2 regions of the Selenomonas sp. AB3002 genome follow, and region 1 is predicted to be linked to the other one. Evidence: riboswitches for the same ligand, from Rfam matches in the RefSeq annotation. Region 1 holds a riboswitch; the other holds the start of a gene.
What was found. Region 1 has a riboswitch for thiamine pyrophosphate ahead of cytX (putative hydroxymethylpyrimidine transporter CytX). Riboswitches for the same ligand answer to the same signal wherever they lie in the genome.
Positions count from the first base shown of each region.

Region 2: another riboswitch for thiamine pyrophosphate. It lies ahead of thiM (hydroxyethylthiazole kinase); the one in region 1 lies ahead of cytX (putative hydroxymethylpyrimidine transporter CytX).

Region 1 covers NZ_JNIO01000008.1:1,034,040-1,041,338, reverse strand. Annotated here, with positions in the region: gene P159_RS0112910 (aspartate ammonia-lyase) at 1-837, shown strand, start outside; gene eno (phosphopyruvate hydratase) at 1,017-2,318, shown strand; gene cytX (putative hydroxymethylpyrimidine transporter CytX) at 2,540-3,754, opposite strand; TPP riboswitch at 3,832-3,935, opposite strand; gene P159_RS0112890 (putative manganese-dependent inorganic diphosphatase) at 4,127-5,773, shown strand; gene pcrA (DNA helicase PcrA) at 5,902-7,299, shown strand, end outside.
Region 2 covers NZ_JNIO01000008.1:826,099-833,397, forward strand. Annotated here, with positions in the region: gene thiD (bifunctional hydroxymethylpyrimidine kinase/phosphomethylpyrimidine kinase) at 1-531, opposite strand, end outside; gene thiE (thiamine phosphate synthase) at 536-1,177, opposite strand; gene thiM (hydroxyethylthiazole kinase) at 1,164-1,991, opposite strand; TPP riboswitch at 2,069-2,173, opposite strand; gene P159_RS0111800 (RsiV family protein) at 2,343-3,569, shown strand; gene P159_RS0111805 (P-II family nitrogen regulator) at 3,646-4,032, opposite strand; gene P159_RS0111810 (ammonium transporter) at 4,046-5,359, opposite strand; gene P159_RS0111815 (transaldolase family protein) at 5,573-6,250, opposite strand; gene P159_RS0111820 (glycyl radical protein) at 6,268-7,299, opposite strand, start outside.

The sequences.
Region 1 (7,299 bases):
CTGCAGGATGCAGTGCCCATCACCCTGGGCCAGGAAATGGGCTCCTACGCCTCCGCCATCCGCCGCAGCATCCGCCGGGTGGAGTGGGCCATCGACAGCATCCGCCTCATCAATATGGGGGGCACGGCAGTAGGCACGGGGCTGAACGCCGAGCCTGCCTATATCAAGGCCGTGGCCAGGAAGCTGCGGGAGATCACCGGGGAGAACTTCGAGACTTCCACCAATATCATTGATGCCACCAACAATACCGATGGCTTCGTGGATGTGTCTTCTGCCCTGAAGAACACGGCCCTGGTGCTCATCAAGATGGCCAATGACTTCCGTCTCATGGCTTCCGGCCCCCGCTGCGGCCTTGCCGAGATCAGCCTGCCCAAGCGCCAGCCCGGCTCCTCCATCATGCCCGGCAAGGTGAATCCCGTCATCGCCGAGGTGCTGGATCAGGCCTGCTACCAGGTCATCGGCAACGATCTGGCCGTGACCCTGGGTGTGGAGAACGGCCAGCTGGAGCTGAATGTCATGGAGCCCATCATGGCCTACAATCTCTTCAGCTCCATGAACTACATCGCCGCCGGCTGCCGCACCTTCGTGGACAAGCTCCTCCAGGGCATGGAGCCGAACAGGGAGCAGTGCCAGAAGTGGGTGGACAACAGCGTAGGTGTGGTGACGGCGCTCCTTCCCCACATCGGCTACGAGCAGTCCGCCATGCTGGCCAAGGAAGCCTACAACACAGGCCGCCCCATCAGGGAGATCATCCTGGAAAAGGGCATCCTCCCGGAGGAGAAGCTCAACCATATCATGTCCCCCGAGCAGATGACCCGCCCCGGCATCACCAACTGACGACAGTATCGATGAGGCTACTGCACCATAATGAACGCGCAGCAGCCTCATTTTGGAAAAACGGTGCGAATGGCATAAATCCACGGCGTGTCCGTGAAAGCCCAGGTTAAATGATAATGACTTGCAATATCATTTAACCTGGGCTATAATAATATCATGATTGAGAGGAGGCAAAGTCCATGAAAGATTATTTACAGATCATGCAGGTCATTGGCCGGGAAATCATTGATTCCCGTGGCAATCCTACAGTAGAGGCTGAGGTCACCCTGGCAGACGGCTCAGTGGGCAGAGCGGCAGCTCCCAGCGGTGCTTCCACTGGCGAGTTCGAGGCTTTGGAGCTCAGAGATGGTGACAAGGATAGATACGGCGGCAAGGGCGTGTCCCAGGCGGTGGCGAACATCAATGAGAAGATTGCTCCGGCTGTGGCAGGCCTTGATGCTTCGGATATCTACGGCGTGGATGCCGCCATGCTGGCTCTGGATGGCACAGAGGATAAGTCAAACCTGGGAGCTAATGCCATTCTGGCAGTATCCCTGGCCGCAGCCAAAGCAGCTGCCGCCGCCCAGGATATCCCACTGTATCGCTTCCTGGGAGGCCTTGCCGGCAACCATCTGCCTGTGCCCATGATGAATATCCTCAATGGCGGCGTCCATGCCACAAATTCAGTGGATACCCAGGAGTTCATGATCATGCCTGCGGGAGCGCCTACCTTCCGGGAGGGCCTCAGGTGGTCCACGGAGGTTTTCCACGCCCTGCAGTCCCTGCTGAAAAAAGAGGGCAAGGCTACTTCCGTTGGCGATGAAGGTGGCTTTGCCCCTGACCTTTCTTCTGATGAGGACACCATCGAGCACATCCTGCAGGCCATACGCGAAGCAGGCTACGAGCCCGGGAAGGACTTTGTCCTGGCCATGGATGCCGCAAGCTCTGAATGGAAAAGCGAAAAGGGCAAGGGACATTACAAGCAGCCCAAGTCCGGCAGGGAATTCACCTCTGCCGAGCTGATTGCCCACTGGAAATCCCTGGTGGAGAAGTATCCCATCTACTCCATCGAGGACGGTTTGGATGAGGAGGACTGGGAAGGCTGGCAGCAGATGACCAGGGATCTGGGCGACAAGGTGCAGCTGGTGGGAGATGACCTGTTTGTCACCAACACCAAGCGGCTGAAGAAAGGCATTGAAGGCGGCAGCGGCAACTCTATACTCATCAAGCTGAATCAGATAGGCACCCTTTCCGAGACGCTGGAAGCCATCAAGATGGCCCACCAGGCAGGTTACACGGCCATAGTCTCCCATCGCAGCGGTGAGACGGAGGATACCACCATCGCAGACCTGGCAGTGGCCCTCAATACGGATCAGATCAAGACAGGAGCCCCCTCACGCTCTGAGAGGGTGGCCAAATACAACCAGCTGCTGCGCATAGAGGAAGAACTGGGGGAAAGTGCTGTCTACGCAGGCATGGCTGCCTTCAAGCATAAGAAGTGATGACGTTGTCAAGGCAATGAAGGCCTTCACAAATGGCTGCCTGATCCAAAGCACGGAACCAGGGGCAGGTGCATTTGAAAAGAATGAAATGCGCCAAGCAGCCTAACGGGCTTTGACAAATATGAGAAAGAAAAATCACCTTGCCGAGGCAAGGTGATTTTTTAGCGCATTTGTTTGCTCCTTCAGCCAGGAGCTTCAATCTCACATTGAAGGATATTCCCTCACAGAGCAGCAGGCTCCTCTTTTTCCCTGTGCCTGTTGCTCAGGACAATGGCAGCAGCGCTGAGGCACATGGTGAACAGCATGTCCGGCAGGGTGCTGCCTATGGGCAGGTCGGTTTCCATCAGGAAGCGGTAGAGGAGGAAACCGGCCAGCCACACCAGCAGATTGGACCAGCAGAAAAGACTTGTCTCATAGTTGCGGGAAGCCATGAGATGATTGACCAGCTGTACGGCAATCATGGGGGCAAAGACTGAGCCGATGAAGTAGAGGAAGTCCGTGAAATCCAGCAGGGGCAGGAAGACTGCTCCCCCTGTGCCCAGCAGGGTGACGGCTATGGCCAGGGCTTTTCCCTTTACTTTTGGGGACAGGGCTTCGCCGGATACTCCTGCGGAGTAGGCATCCAGGTAAGTGGTAGTGACAGTGGAAAAGAGGATGATGGCAAGGCCCGCCAGCCCCAGCCCGGACTTCAGCATGATTTGGGCGATATCCGCCTCCCCGAAAGTCAGGGCGGCCCCCAGGCCCATGAGGTACATCCAGGAGCTCACCAGACCGTAGACGATGGTGCTCACTGCCGCTGCCCTGACAGGCTTTTGGGCCTTGCGGGTGTAATCGCTGATAAGGGGCAGCCAGGAAAGGGGCATGGCAATGGAAAGCTCCAGGGCCAGGCCGAAGCTCATGGCTTCAGCAGGCAGGGGGGCAGCCCCGCTGATGCTGGCGAGATTGCTGCTGAGCAGCAGGGTGAGCAGCAGCAGGGCCGCCATGGCCAGGGCGTTCAGCCTGCTCAGATTCTCCAGGCCAATGGCCAGCCACAGGATGATGAGCAGGCCTATCAGCAGGCACCAAAGCTCGTGGCCTGCTCCTAAAAGTCCCCCGGCAGCCAGAGCCCCTTCATAGATCATGATGCCCGTCCAGCCCAAAAGCTGCAGGATATTGAGCCCTGCAAAGAGCAGGGCGCCCCTGCTGCCAAAGGTCATCTTGGCAGCTTCCATGGAACTTTTCCTAACTTTGCCGCCTATGACGCCTGCCCCAAAGAGCAGGGCGCAGCCTATGAGATGCCCCATGAAAATCGCCAGCATCCCCTGGCCGAAGCCCAGAGGGGCCAGGAAGGTGCCGGTCTGTATCTCGGCAATGGAAAGGGCAGCGCCGAACCAAATCAGGCCGTTGGCCCAAAGTGAGGTCCGTTTGGGTGATTGTGTCATCTGACAATTTTGCATGGTGATTCCTCCTTGTGTTGGGGAGGGAAAGGGCAAACGAAAAGGGACTATCCGGCTAAAGTTGGATAGTCCCTTGAAATATCGCTATTCCTGCTTCCCTACGTTGGCATTATCCAAATCAGGTGCGGTCGAAACGCATAGTTTCCTCTCAGCCCGTCTGCGAGCTCCCGTGTATGTGATTGTCTGGCTATACTTTAATACTTTAAGCCGGAGTTGTCAAATCAAATCGCTGGTCTGATTTACCGAGATATCATTGACACATACAAACCCATTTTATCTGTCGACAAGATGGGCATTCTAGCGTTATAATGTATACATACTATAAGAGTCGGGGCTGTTGACGGCATCAGACAAGAGGAGGATTTTTTTTTCATGAAGAGCACGAAACCAATTTATACCATCGGGCATCGCAATCCGGATACGGATTCCATCTGCTCGGCTATCGGTTATGCACATCTCAAGCAGGCACTGGGGGAGAACGTAGTGGCTGCCCGTGCTGGCAAGATCAATGCAGAGACCAAGTACGCCCTGGAGCATTTCCATGTGGAGGAGCCCCTTTTGCTCACCGACCTTTATCCCCGGGTCAAGGATATCACCATCGACTGCAAGATCGTAGTGAAGCAGCATGATACCCTGCGCCATCTGGGTGAGGTCATGCGGGAGCATGATTTGAAGTCCGTGCCGGTCACCGACAGCAAAGGGGTGCTGGTGGGCATCGTCACCGTCAGCGACCTGGCTCAGCGCTACTTCCAGGAACTGGGCATGCAGAATCTGGCCAATATGCGGGTGCGCTATCGCGACATCATCCAGGCTACGGACAGCCAGGTGCTGGTGTCCGGCGAGGAAGGCGAGTTCATCAAGGGCAATGTGCGCATTGCTGCCGGCAGCCTCAACACCATCAAGAGCGTCATCAAGGAGCATGATATTGTCCTCATTGGCGACCGCCACGATGAGACCATCATCGACTGCGTGAAGCAGGGCATTTCCTGCCTGATTGTCACTGGCAATGGCCGCGTTTCCGCTGATGTCATCGAGGAAGCTGAGGAGCGCAATGTGTTCGTGCTTTCCACTCCTTACGACACCTATACAGTGGCCCGCCTGATCAACCAGTGCGTGCCCATCCGCCGTATCATGCACGACAATCCCGTGTGCTTCAAGCCTATGGACCTGCTCTCTGATATCAAAGGGGCCATGGAGGAGAACAATTACCGCAACTACCCCGTGGTGGAAAATGGCCATATCGTGGGCCTGGTAAGCCGTGACCGTCTCATGGTTTCCGAGCGTGAGCGGGTCATCCTGGTGGACCACAACGAGCGCGGCCAGGCCGTAGAGGGCATCGAAGAAGCCAAGATCATGGAGATCATCGACCACCATCGTCTGGGCGGCATCCAGACCAGCGAGCCCATCTACACCCATGCAGAGCCTGTGGGCTGCACAGCCACCATTGTGGCCAATATGCATTGGCACAGGGATATTGACATTCCTGCTTCCATTGCCGGCCTCTTGCTTTCCGCCATTATTTCCGACACGGTGCTCTTCAAGTCTCCCACCTGCACTGAGTATGACAAGATGACCGCCAAGCGGCTGGCTGAGATTGCCGGGGTGGACATCAATGAGTACGGCCTGGAAATGCTCAAGGCAGGTTCCGGCATCGGCGATATGACTCCTTCCGAGATTGCCAGGAACGACCTCAAGGAGTTCCGCATCGGCGACTACCGCATCATCGTCAGCCAGATTTCTGTCATGGACGAGAAGGAAGTGCTGGATCTGGAACCCCAGCTCATTGAGGCTATGGGCCATATCTGCGATAAGGAAGGCTTCGACATGAGTCTGGTGATGGTCACCAACATCCTGGAAGAAGCCACCACTCTCCTTTATGCAGGCTCTCCCAAGACCCTCATTGGCGAGGCTTTCCACAAGGATGCCAGCGGCACCCACATCTATCTGCCCGGGGTCATGAGCCGCAAGAAGCAGATTATCCCGCCCCTTTCCGAGGCAGTGAAGCGCATCAAGCAGTAAGGAACTGCTCCTAAGAGAAGATTTGAGCAAGGCATATAAATCGGCTCACCCGTTGGGTGGGCCGATTTTCAGCCTTTAAATTTATGTTTTGAAGTATTTTGCAAGACCAACAAATATAGGAGGATACATTGGATATTTTCAGCGGATTGAACCCGGCACAGAAGCAGGCAGTCGAGCATACGGAGGGGCCTCTCCTCATCATGGCAGGAGCAGGTTCCGGCAAGACCAAGGTGCTTACCTGCAAGGTGGCAAACCTTTTGGCCCAGGGGGCTGCACCCTATAGCATCCTGGCAATCACCTTCACCAACAAGGCTGCCACGGAAATGCGGGAGCGCGTGGACAGGATGATAGGGGAGGCGGCCAAGGATGTATGGCTCAGCACCTTCCATTCCTTCTGCGCCCGCTTCCTGCGCCGGGAAATCGAGGCCACTGGGCTTTACAAGAAGAACTTCGTCATATATGACACTTCTGACAGCCAGGCTGTCATCAAGAACGCCCTGAAGAAGCTCAATCTGGACGATAAGCAGTACACGCCTGCCAGTGTCCTCAATGCCATTTCCAATGCCAAGAACCAGCTCTTAGGCCCCAAGGCCATGGCCCGGGACGCAGGCAGCTTCTTTGAGCAGAAGGTGGCTGAGGTTTACGAGATTTACGCCCAGGAGCTTCGCAACAACAATGCGCTGGACTTTGATGACCTGCTGATGGTGACAGTGCTCCTGCTGGAGCAGCATGAGGAAGTACGCATCAAGTATCAGCGCCGCTTCAAGTATATACTGGTGGATGAGTATCAGGATACCAACGGCGCCCAGTACCAGCTCACCAAGATCTTGGCGGCGTCCCATCACAATCTCTGCGTGGTGGGTGATGCTGACCAGTCTATCTACGGTTGGCGCGGCGCGGATATCCGCAATATCATGGACTTCGAGAAGGACTATCCCGAGGCCAAGACCATCAAGCTGGAGCAGAATTACCGCTCCACCAAGAATATCTTGGCGGCAGCCAATGCGGTGATTGAGCATAACATCAACCGCAAGCCAAAAGAACTCTGGACGGAGAACGCTACGGGAGAGAAGCTTACCTGGTACCAGGGTATGGATGAGCGTGACGAGGCCAACTTCATTGTCACCACTATCCGCAAGCAGCAGACCATTTTCAATGCCTCCCTGGGAGATATGGCCATTCTCTACCGCACCAATGCCCAGTCCCGTGTGCTGGAGGAGACCTTCATGAGGAGCGGCATCGCCTACACCATGGTGGGGGGCCTCAAATTCTACGACCGCAAGGAAATCAAGGACATCCTGGCATATCTTCGTGTCATTTATAATCCTCTTGATACTGTCAGCCTTATGCGCATCGTCAATGTGCCCAAGCGGGGGCTGGGTGCTGCTTCTATAGCAAAACTCAGCGACTATGCTGATGATAATGGCCTGACCCTCTTTGATGTGATTTCCAGTCCCGACCTGCTAGATGCCATTCCCGGCATCACTGCCCGGGTGAAGAAGCCATTGGAGCTGTTTTCCTCCTTT
Region 2 (7,299 bases), 210 kb from region 1:
CGCATGACCACCCTTGAGTAGCACGGATGTGCCGAATTTCTCCCCGATGACTCCGGCAGCCTCTTCCATATCCTGCACTGTCTCAATGTGACCACCACAGAGCACTTCTGCCTCGGGGATATTGGGCGTCAGTATGGCAGCCAGGGGAAAGAGACGTGATGTCAGGGCCTCCACCGCCTCTTCCGCTATGAGCCTTGCCCCGCTGGTGGCCACCATGACGGGGTCCACCACGATGTTTTCCGCCTTGTAAAAGACCAGGCGCTCCGCAATGGCTTCAATCAAAGGCGCAGAAGAAACCATGCCTATCTTCACTGCCTCCGGCCGCAAATCCGTGAAGATGCTGTCCAGCTGCCTGGCCAGGAATTCCGGCGGTACCTCAAAGATACCCTGTACGCCTATAGTATTCTGGGCTGTCAGGGCCGTGATGGCACTCATGGCGAAGACCCCGTTCATGGTCATGGTCTTGATATCCGCCTGGATGCCGGCGCCACCCCCGGAATCGCTGCCAGCTATGGTCAATACTTTTTTCATGGCATCACACCCCCAGTTCTGTCCGCACCGCTGCGCGCAGCGCCCTGGCCGCCACCTCTGCCTCAGGGGCGGCAAAGATGGCGCTCACCACGGCTGCCCCGTGGATGCCGCTGCCTGACAGCTTGCCCAGATTTTCCCTCTTGATACCGCCTATGGCCACCACAGGAATTGAAACTGCCGCGCAGATTTCCTTCAGGGTGTCATAGCTCACATCCTCCGCATCCAGCTTGGTGCCGGTGGGAAATACCGCCCCCACTCCCAGATAGTCTGCGCCATCACGTTCTGCCTTGACTGCCTGCTCCACCGTCTGGGCCGAGACCCCCAGCAGCATATCCGGCCCCAGGCGCCGCCGCACCTCAGCGGCAGGTTCATCATGCTGCCCTATATGGACACCTGCAGACTGGCTTTCTATGGCTATTTCCACTTCATCATTGATGATCAGCGGCACCTGATACCTGTCGCAAAGTTCCTTGAGGGAACCTGCCTCCCGCAGAAAACTCTCATGGTTCAGCTCTTTTTCCCTCAGCTGAAGGCAGGTGACGCCTCCCTTCAGGGCCGCTTCTGCCACTTCATAAAGAGTCCTGCCAGCCAGCCAGCTCCTGTCAGTGACGGCATAGAGAGGAAGCCATTCCTTAGCGCATTTCATACTTTGCCCCTTCCTGCAGCTGATCTGCGGTCAGATTGTATACCGCATCGATAAGGTAATTGCGGTAGCTGCTGTTGCCATCCAGCGAAGAAAGACGGCGCTGGGCAATTTCGCCGCAGAGCCCCATTGCAATGACGGCGGCGCAGGTGGCTTCAAAGGGCTGTTCCTGATTGGCTGTCACAAAAGCCGCCAGCAAAGCGGAAAGCATGCAGCCTGTGCCGGTGACCTTGCTCATCAAGGGGTGACCATTGGCAATCAGGCAGGCCTGCTTTCCATCCACGATGATATCCGTTGCACCGGTGATAGCAATCACTGCACCAGTACTGACAGACAGCTTCCTGGCCTCGGCGATGATGCGCTCCAAATTGTCAGCCGTAGCCTGGTCTCTTTCGTCGGCGTCCACCCCCTTGGTACTGCCCGTGCCCACGGCCAGTGTCTTTATCTCGGAGGCATTGCCGCGTATGACGGCCAGTTTCAGCTCCCTTATGAGCTGGCAGGCAGTCTCCGTGCGCAATTTCGAAGCCCCTGCGCCTACAGGGTCCAGCAGCACGGGATGTCCCAGCTCATTGGCCCGTTTACCCGCCAAAAGCATGGAGGGAATGGTGTTCCTGTTCAGGGTACCGATATTGATGTTCAGGCCGCCACAGATGGAGGTGATTTCCTCCACCTCATCCGCATCATCGGACATGATAGGCGAAGCGCCACAAGCCAACAGGATATTGGCACAGTCATTGACCGTGACATAGTTGGTGATGTTGTGTATCAGGGGTGTTTTTTGGCGTACATTGGCAAGAATAAGTTCAAAATCCAGCATGATGATTACCTCCTGTTTCCGGCCCTCTTAAAGAAAATCACACACAAAAAAGCTGCAGCGAAACCTGATGCAGGACATTCGTTGCAGCTTTCCCTCCCTACGTTGGCATTATCCAAATCAGGTCAAAGGTCGAAACGCACAGTTTCCTCTCAGCCCGTCTGCGAGCTCCCTTGCGTATGCAATTTTCGCAAAGTGATAACAAATCAATCTTACAGCGGAAATTCTATCACATGGATGCATAAACGTCAACCGGCCTTTATTTTCCCACCTAAAGGATTTTTGCCTGTCTGCGACGAATATGCAGTCAGGTTACTATAAAGCCTGATCTATTTATTGTTAGGAGGGATAAACGTGAAAAAAATAATGCTGGTAGTTGCCAGCCTCCTTTGGGCAATCTGCTTCACATTGGCTTATATCGCCAATGCTGACGCCGCTCCCAGGGCCATAAGCGGTTTCTTCAAGCAGGTCCATCATCATAACGACATGGACAGAGACGGAAGGGGAGAATACGAACTCTTCCGCATGAGCTTTGCGGGGCTTGGCGTGAACAAGGAAATTCGCGCAGCCTACCCACTGCTCACCCAGACCATCGAGAGGATGAACAAGAAGGAATGGCAGTGCGCCCAGGAAAACCGTACCCGCATGAAGGGAGAAGCAGCCGCCTTCCGCCAGGAAAATCCAAGTTACTATCACCCCTTTGCGTATAATACTGACGTGCTCATGCGCCGGGCCGATACCATGGCAGTTAGCTTCCTGCAATACAATTACACCGGAGGTAGCGGCGTCCATGGCATTTACGCCTGGCATGGGGTGAACCTCAATACCGTCACCGGCACGGAGCTGCCTCTGGAAGCAGTCATCACGGATCAGGGCGCCCTTGCTGAAGCCATCTGTGAGCGTCTCCGCCAGGACTATCCCCAGAGCCCCTTTGACAAGCTGGAAGAAACCATAGCCCAACGCGCCGCAGAGGGTACCCTGAACTGGACACTTGACCCTCAGGGAATCACCTTCTACTTCAATCCCTACGAAATCGCTTCCTATGCTGAGGGGCTGTTGACCGCCACCATCCTGTTCAAGGAAAAACCGTCACTCTTCCAGAGCACCTATTGCGAAACTCCCACCGCCTATGCCCAGCCCTTCATCGGCTACTATCCCGTTGTCACTTCCCTGAAGGACAACGGCCAGCGGGATGTCATCAGCCTCCGCTTCACCGATGAGGCTGTATATGTAAAGGTAAATGACGTTGAAGAAGCGATTCCTGTCCCTCTCAAGGATCTGGAGCCTGTGCTCATCCACATGGAAGACGGCAGGAACTACCTCTACATAGATGGCCTGCAGCCTGGCACCAGCGTCAGGAAGACCCTGGCCGTACAGATTGGCAGCCATTCCGTCCGCTATATTGATACCCTGCCCTACTCCTTCCGCCACACCATCGCCGTGTCCCCTGCCGTACAGGAATACTGGAACTTCCTCACCAACCCCAACGGCTTCTACTTCGACCAGAGTTCCGGCTTCACCAGAGACTCCAAGACGGATATCTGCTCGGTGAACGAAAAAGGCACCCTGGCCTACGGCTGATACTGACAACCAAACACAAAAAATCGCCGCAGAACCTTCAAGTCCTGCGGCGATTTTCTGTATCAAATTTTACCTATCAATCCTTCTCCTTCACCTCTCCCGGAATATCCTTGATGGCCTCAGGGCCGCGATGACCGGTGCGGATGCGCACTGCATCGGAAAGTTCCGTGACGAAGATTTTGCCATCACCGAACTGGCCGGTGCGCAACACCTTCTGGGCGGTTTCCAGCACCTTTTCCACAGGCACCTCGCAGACCACCGTCTCAATCTTCACCTTGGGCACCAGATTGATGTGGTACTCCTGGCCGCGATAGACCTCCTTATGTCCCCGCTGGAGGCCGCTGCCGAAAACCTGGCTCACGGTCATGCCCAGCACACCGATATCGTTCAAAGCCTGCACCAATTCGTCCAGCTTGCTGGAGCGGGTGATGATTTCTACCTTGTTTATCTTCTGTACACTCATAGTCCCTGCCCCCTTACTTCACTGCACTGTGGCCGCTGGCCATAACGGTACGGGCCAAAAGCTCGGAAGAATTCTCCAAAGCGCCCAGGATGGGGCTGCCGCCGATGGTGCCGCCGCTGTAGCCCTGCTCGCCATGCTCCACCAGGTCAAGGCCGGCAATCTCCTCAGCCTCGTCCACACGCATGGAGATGAAGTGGTCAACAATCTTGTAAAGCACATAGGAACCGGCAATGCCCAAAGCGTAGGCAACCACCGTGGAGATGATCTGTGCAAAGAACAGGTGAGTCTCGCCATAGAAAAGGCCGTTGGCACCGTCAGGGTTCACAGCGGTGGTTGCCCAGATACCAGTGGCGATGGAGCCCCAGGTGCCGCCAATGCCATGGATGCCGAAAGCATCAAGAGAATCATCATAGCCCAGCTTCTGCTTCAGCACAGCTACAGCGAAGTAGCAAACAGCACCGCCTACAGCACCGATGATAAGGGAAGCCAAAGGAGTTACAAAACCTGCTGCAGGAGTGATAGCCACCAGGCCTGCCACGCAGCCGGAAACCGCACCCAGGAGGGTAGGCTTGCCGTTGAAGTTCCACTCAAGGATCACCCATGCCACCAAGGCAGCAGCTGCTGCCGCCTGAGTCACTACGAAAGCGTTGGCAGCCAGTTCATTGGCCCCCAGGGCGCTGCCTGCATTGAAGCCGAACCAGCCGAACCAGAGGAGCGCGGCACCAAGCACCGTCATGGGCAGATTATGGGGCAGCATGGCACGCTTGCCATAGCCGTGGCGCTTGCCCAAGAGCAGGCAGATAGTCAGACCGGACACACCGGAAAGGATATGGATGACCAGGCCGCCAGCGAAATCCAGAGCTCCCAGCTCGGCCAGGAAGCCGCCACCCCATACCCAGTGAGCCATGGGGTTGTAAATGAGGATGGCCCAGAGCAGGATGAAGAAGCAGAAAGCGGAGAAGCGGAGCCTCTCGGCAAAAGCACCGGTGATCAGGGCCGGGGTAAGAGCGGCAAACATGCACTGGAAGGCCACGAAAGCCAGCTCAGGGATAGTGCCGCCTTCCAGGATGGCCAGGCCCACACCCTCAAGGCCAACCTTGTCCAGGCTGCCGATAAAGCCATTGATATCCGTGCCAAAGGCCATGGCATAACCTAAGATAACCCACTCAACGGAAATAAGTCCAAGCACAAACATGCTCTGCATAATGGTAGTCAGTACATTCTTGCTCCGCACCATGCCGCCGTAGAACAGCGCCAGGCCGGGAGTCATTATGAACACCAGGGCTGCACTTATGAGCACCCAGGCGGTATCTCCTGTATTAAGCATAAAATCAAATCCCTTCCAAAATTATTCACCCTTGAATAATGACGTCAACAAGCCCTTGAATAGAAAAAGCCCCACGCAGTCCGGTACCTGACTGCATGGGGCCTCATTGCCTCAAGTTCATGTCGATGTGGAAATTATAGCAAGCAGTTGTAATGTTGTCAACAGAGATTTGCATGTATACAAGTATACGCAAATAGACAATGCTGCAATTAGTCAGCAATCTTTCATGGTCTTGCCGGCTCCTACCAGTCCCTCAAAGTCTGCAATGAAATCGTCTATGGCAGAGGTGATGGCCTTGTTCTTCACCAGGGCGAAGATCACGTCCGGGGACACGGTGGAAGCCCCTACCCCATACTCGCAGAGTTCCAGGAGCTGCTGGGAGTTCTTGAAGCTGGCAGCCAGCACCTCGGTCTGGAGGCCGTTGTTGCGGAAGATGTCGTGGATATCCTTGGCCACCTTCACGCCATTGTAGCCCATATTGTCAATGCGGTTGATATATGGTGCGGCATAGTCAGCCCCGGCCTTGGCCGCCAGGAAGGCCTGCATGGGGGTGTAGATGGCGGTGGCAGTTAGTCTCACGCCTTCATGGTGCAGGGCCATCATGGCCTTGAACCCTTCGGGGACAGAGGGAACCTTCACAAAGGTGCTCTTTCCCAGTTCCTTGATAATACGATGGGCATCCTCCACCATACCTTCTGCCTCCCGGGCCGTCACCTGCACATGAAGCTCCGCCTCTTCGCCGATGAATGCGCGGATTTCCTTCAGCACCTCATAGGGCTGCCGCCCGCTCTTGGCCAGGATGGTGGGATTGGTAGTGACACCATCTACTGGATAATATTCGTAAATCTTCCTGATCTGGTCAATATGGGCATCGTCGATGATAAGCTTCATGGTCTCATCCTCCTAAGTCAAATACTCTGTTCCGTCCTGCCGATAATATCGTCCTGGGTAGCCTTGGAAAGCACGTTGAAGAAAGCGCTGTAGCCCGCCACCCGCACTATGAGGTCCTTGTGCTTCTCAGGATGCTTCTGGGCATCTATCAGGGTCTCCCGGGAGACGATATTGTATTGCACATGATAGCCCTTAAGGGTGTCAAAGAAGGTGGCAATCAGCATCTCCAGCTTCTGCTTGTTCTCCTCTTTGGCAAGCACCTGGGGCGTCATCTTCTGATTCAGCAGCACCCCACCGGTGATCTTCTCCGTGGGCAGCTTGGCCACAGACTTGAAGACAGCCGTGGGACCGTTCTTGTCGGCGCTGTGGGCTGGTGAGCAGCCCTCTGCCAACGGCTCATGAGCATGCCTGCCGTCCGGGGTGGCCATGGTGCCCATGCCCTGCCCTACATTGGCAGAGATGGAAGAAGTGCCGCCGTAGCGGATGCCGCCAATGGGCCCGCGTCCGTGGCGGGTATTGGGGTATTTTTGGATCTCGTCCAGATAGGAGTCGTAAGCCTCCACAATCAGGCTGTCCACATAGTCATCGTCATTGCCGTACTTGGGAACATCATTTATGAGCATCTCCTGAATCCTGCGTGACTTCTCCGACTGGAAGTCGTCCTCTATAGCCTCCCAAAGCTCAGCCGGGGTGACCTTCTTTTCCTCGAAGACCAGCTTCTTGATGGCCGCCAGGGAATCTGCCATATTGGCAATGCCCACCTGCAGGCCGGAGATAAAGTCGTAGACCGCGCCGCCTTCCTTGATGGTCTTGCCCCTACCAATGCAGTCGTCCGTAAGGGCCGAGCAGAGAATATCCGGCACATCCCTTTCCGAAGCCTTGTCAATGGCATTTTCCACCATGACACTGTAGCGGGTCATCTCCCGTACCGTCTTGTCCCAGGCAGAGAGCAGTTCCTCATAGGACTTCATGTCCTTGAAATAGCCATAGCCTTTGGTGAAGCGCTTGCCGCTGGTCATGTCCACGCCATTGTTCATGGCGCAGAGCAG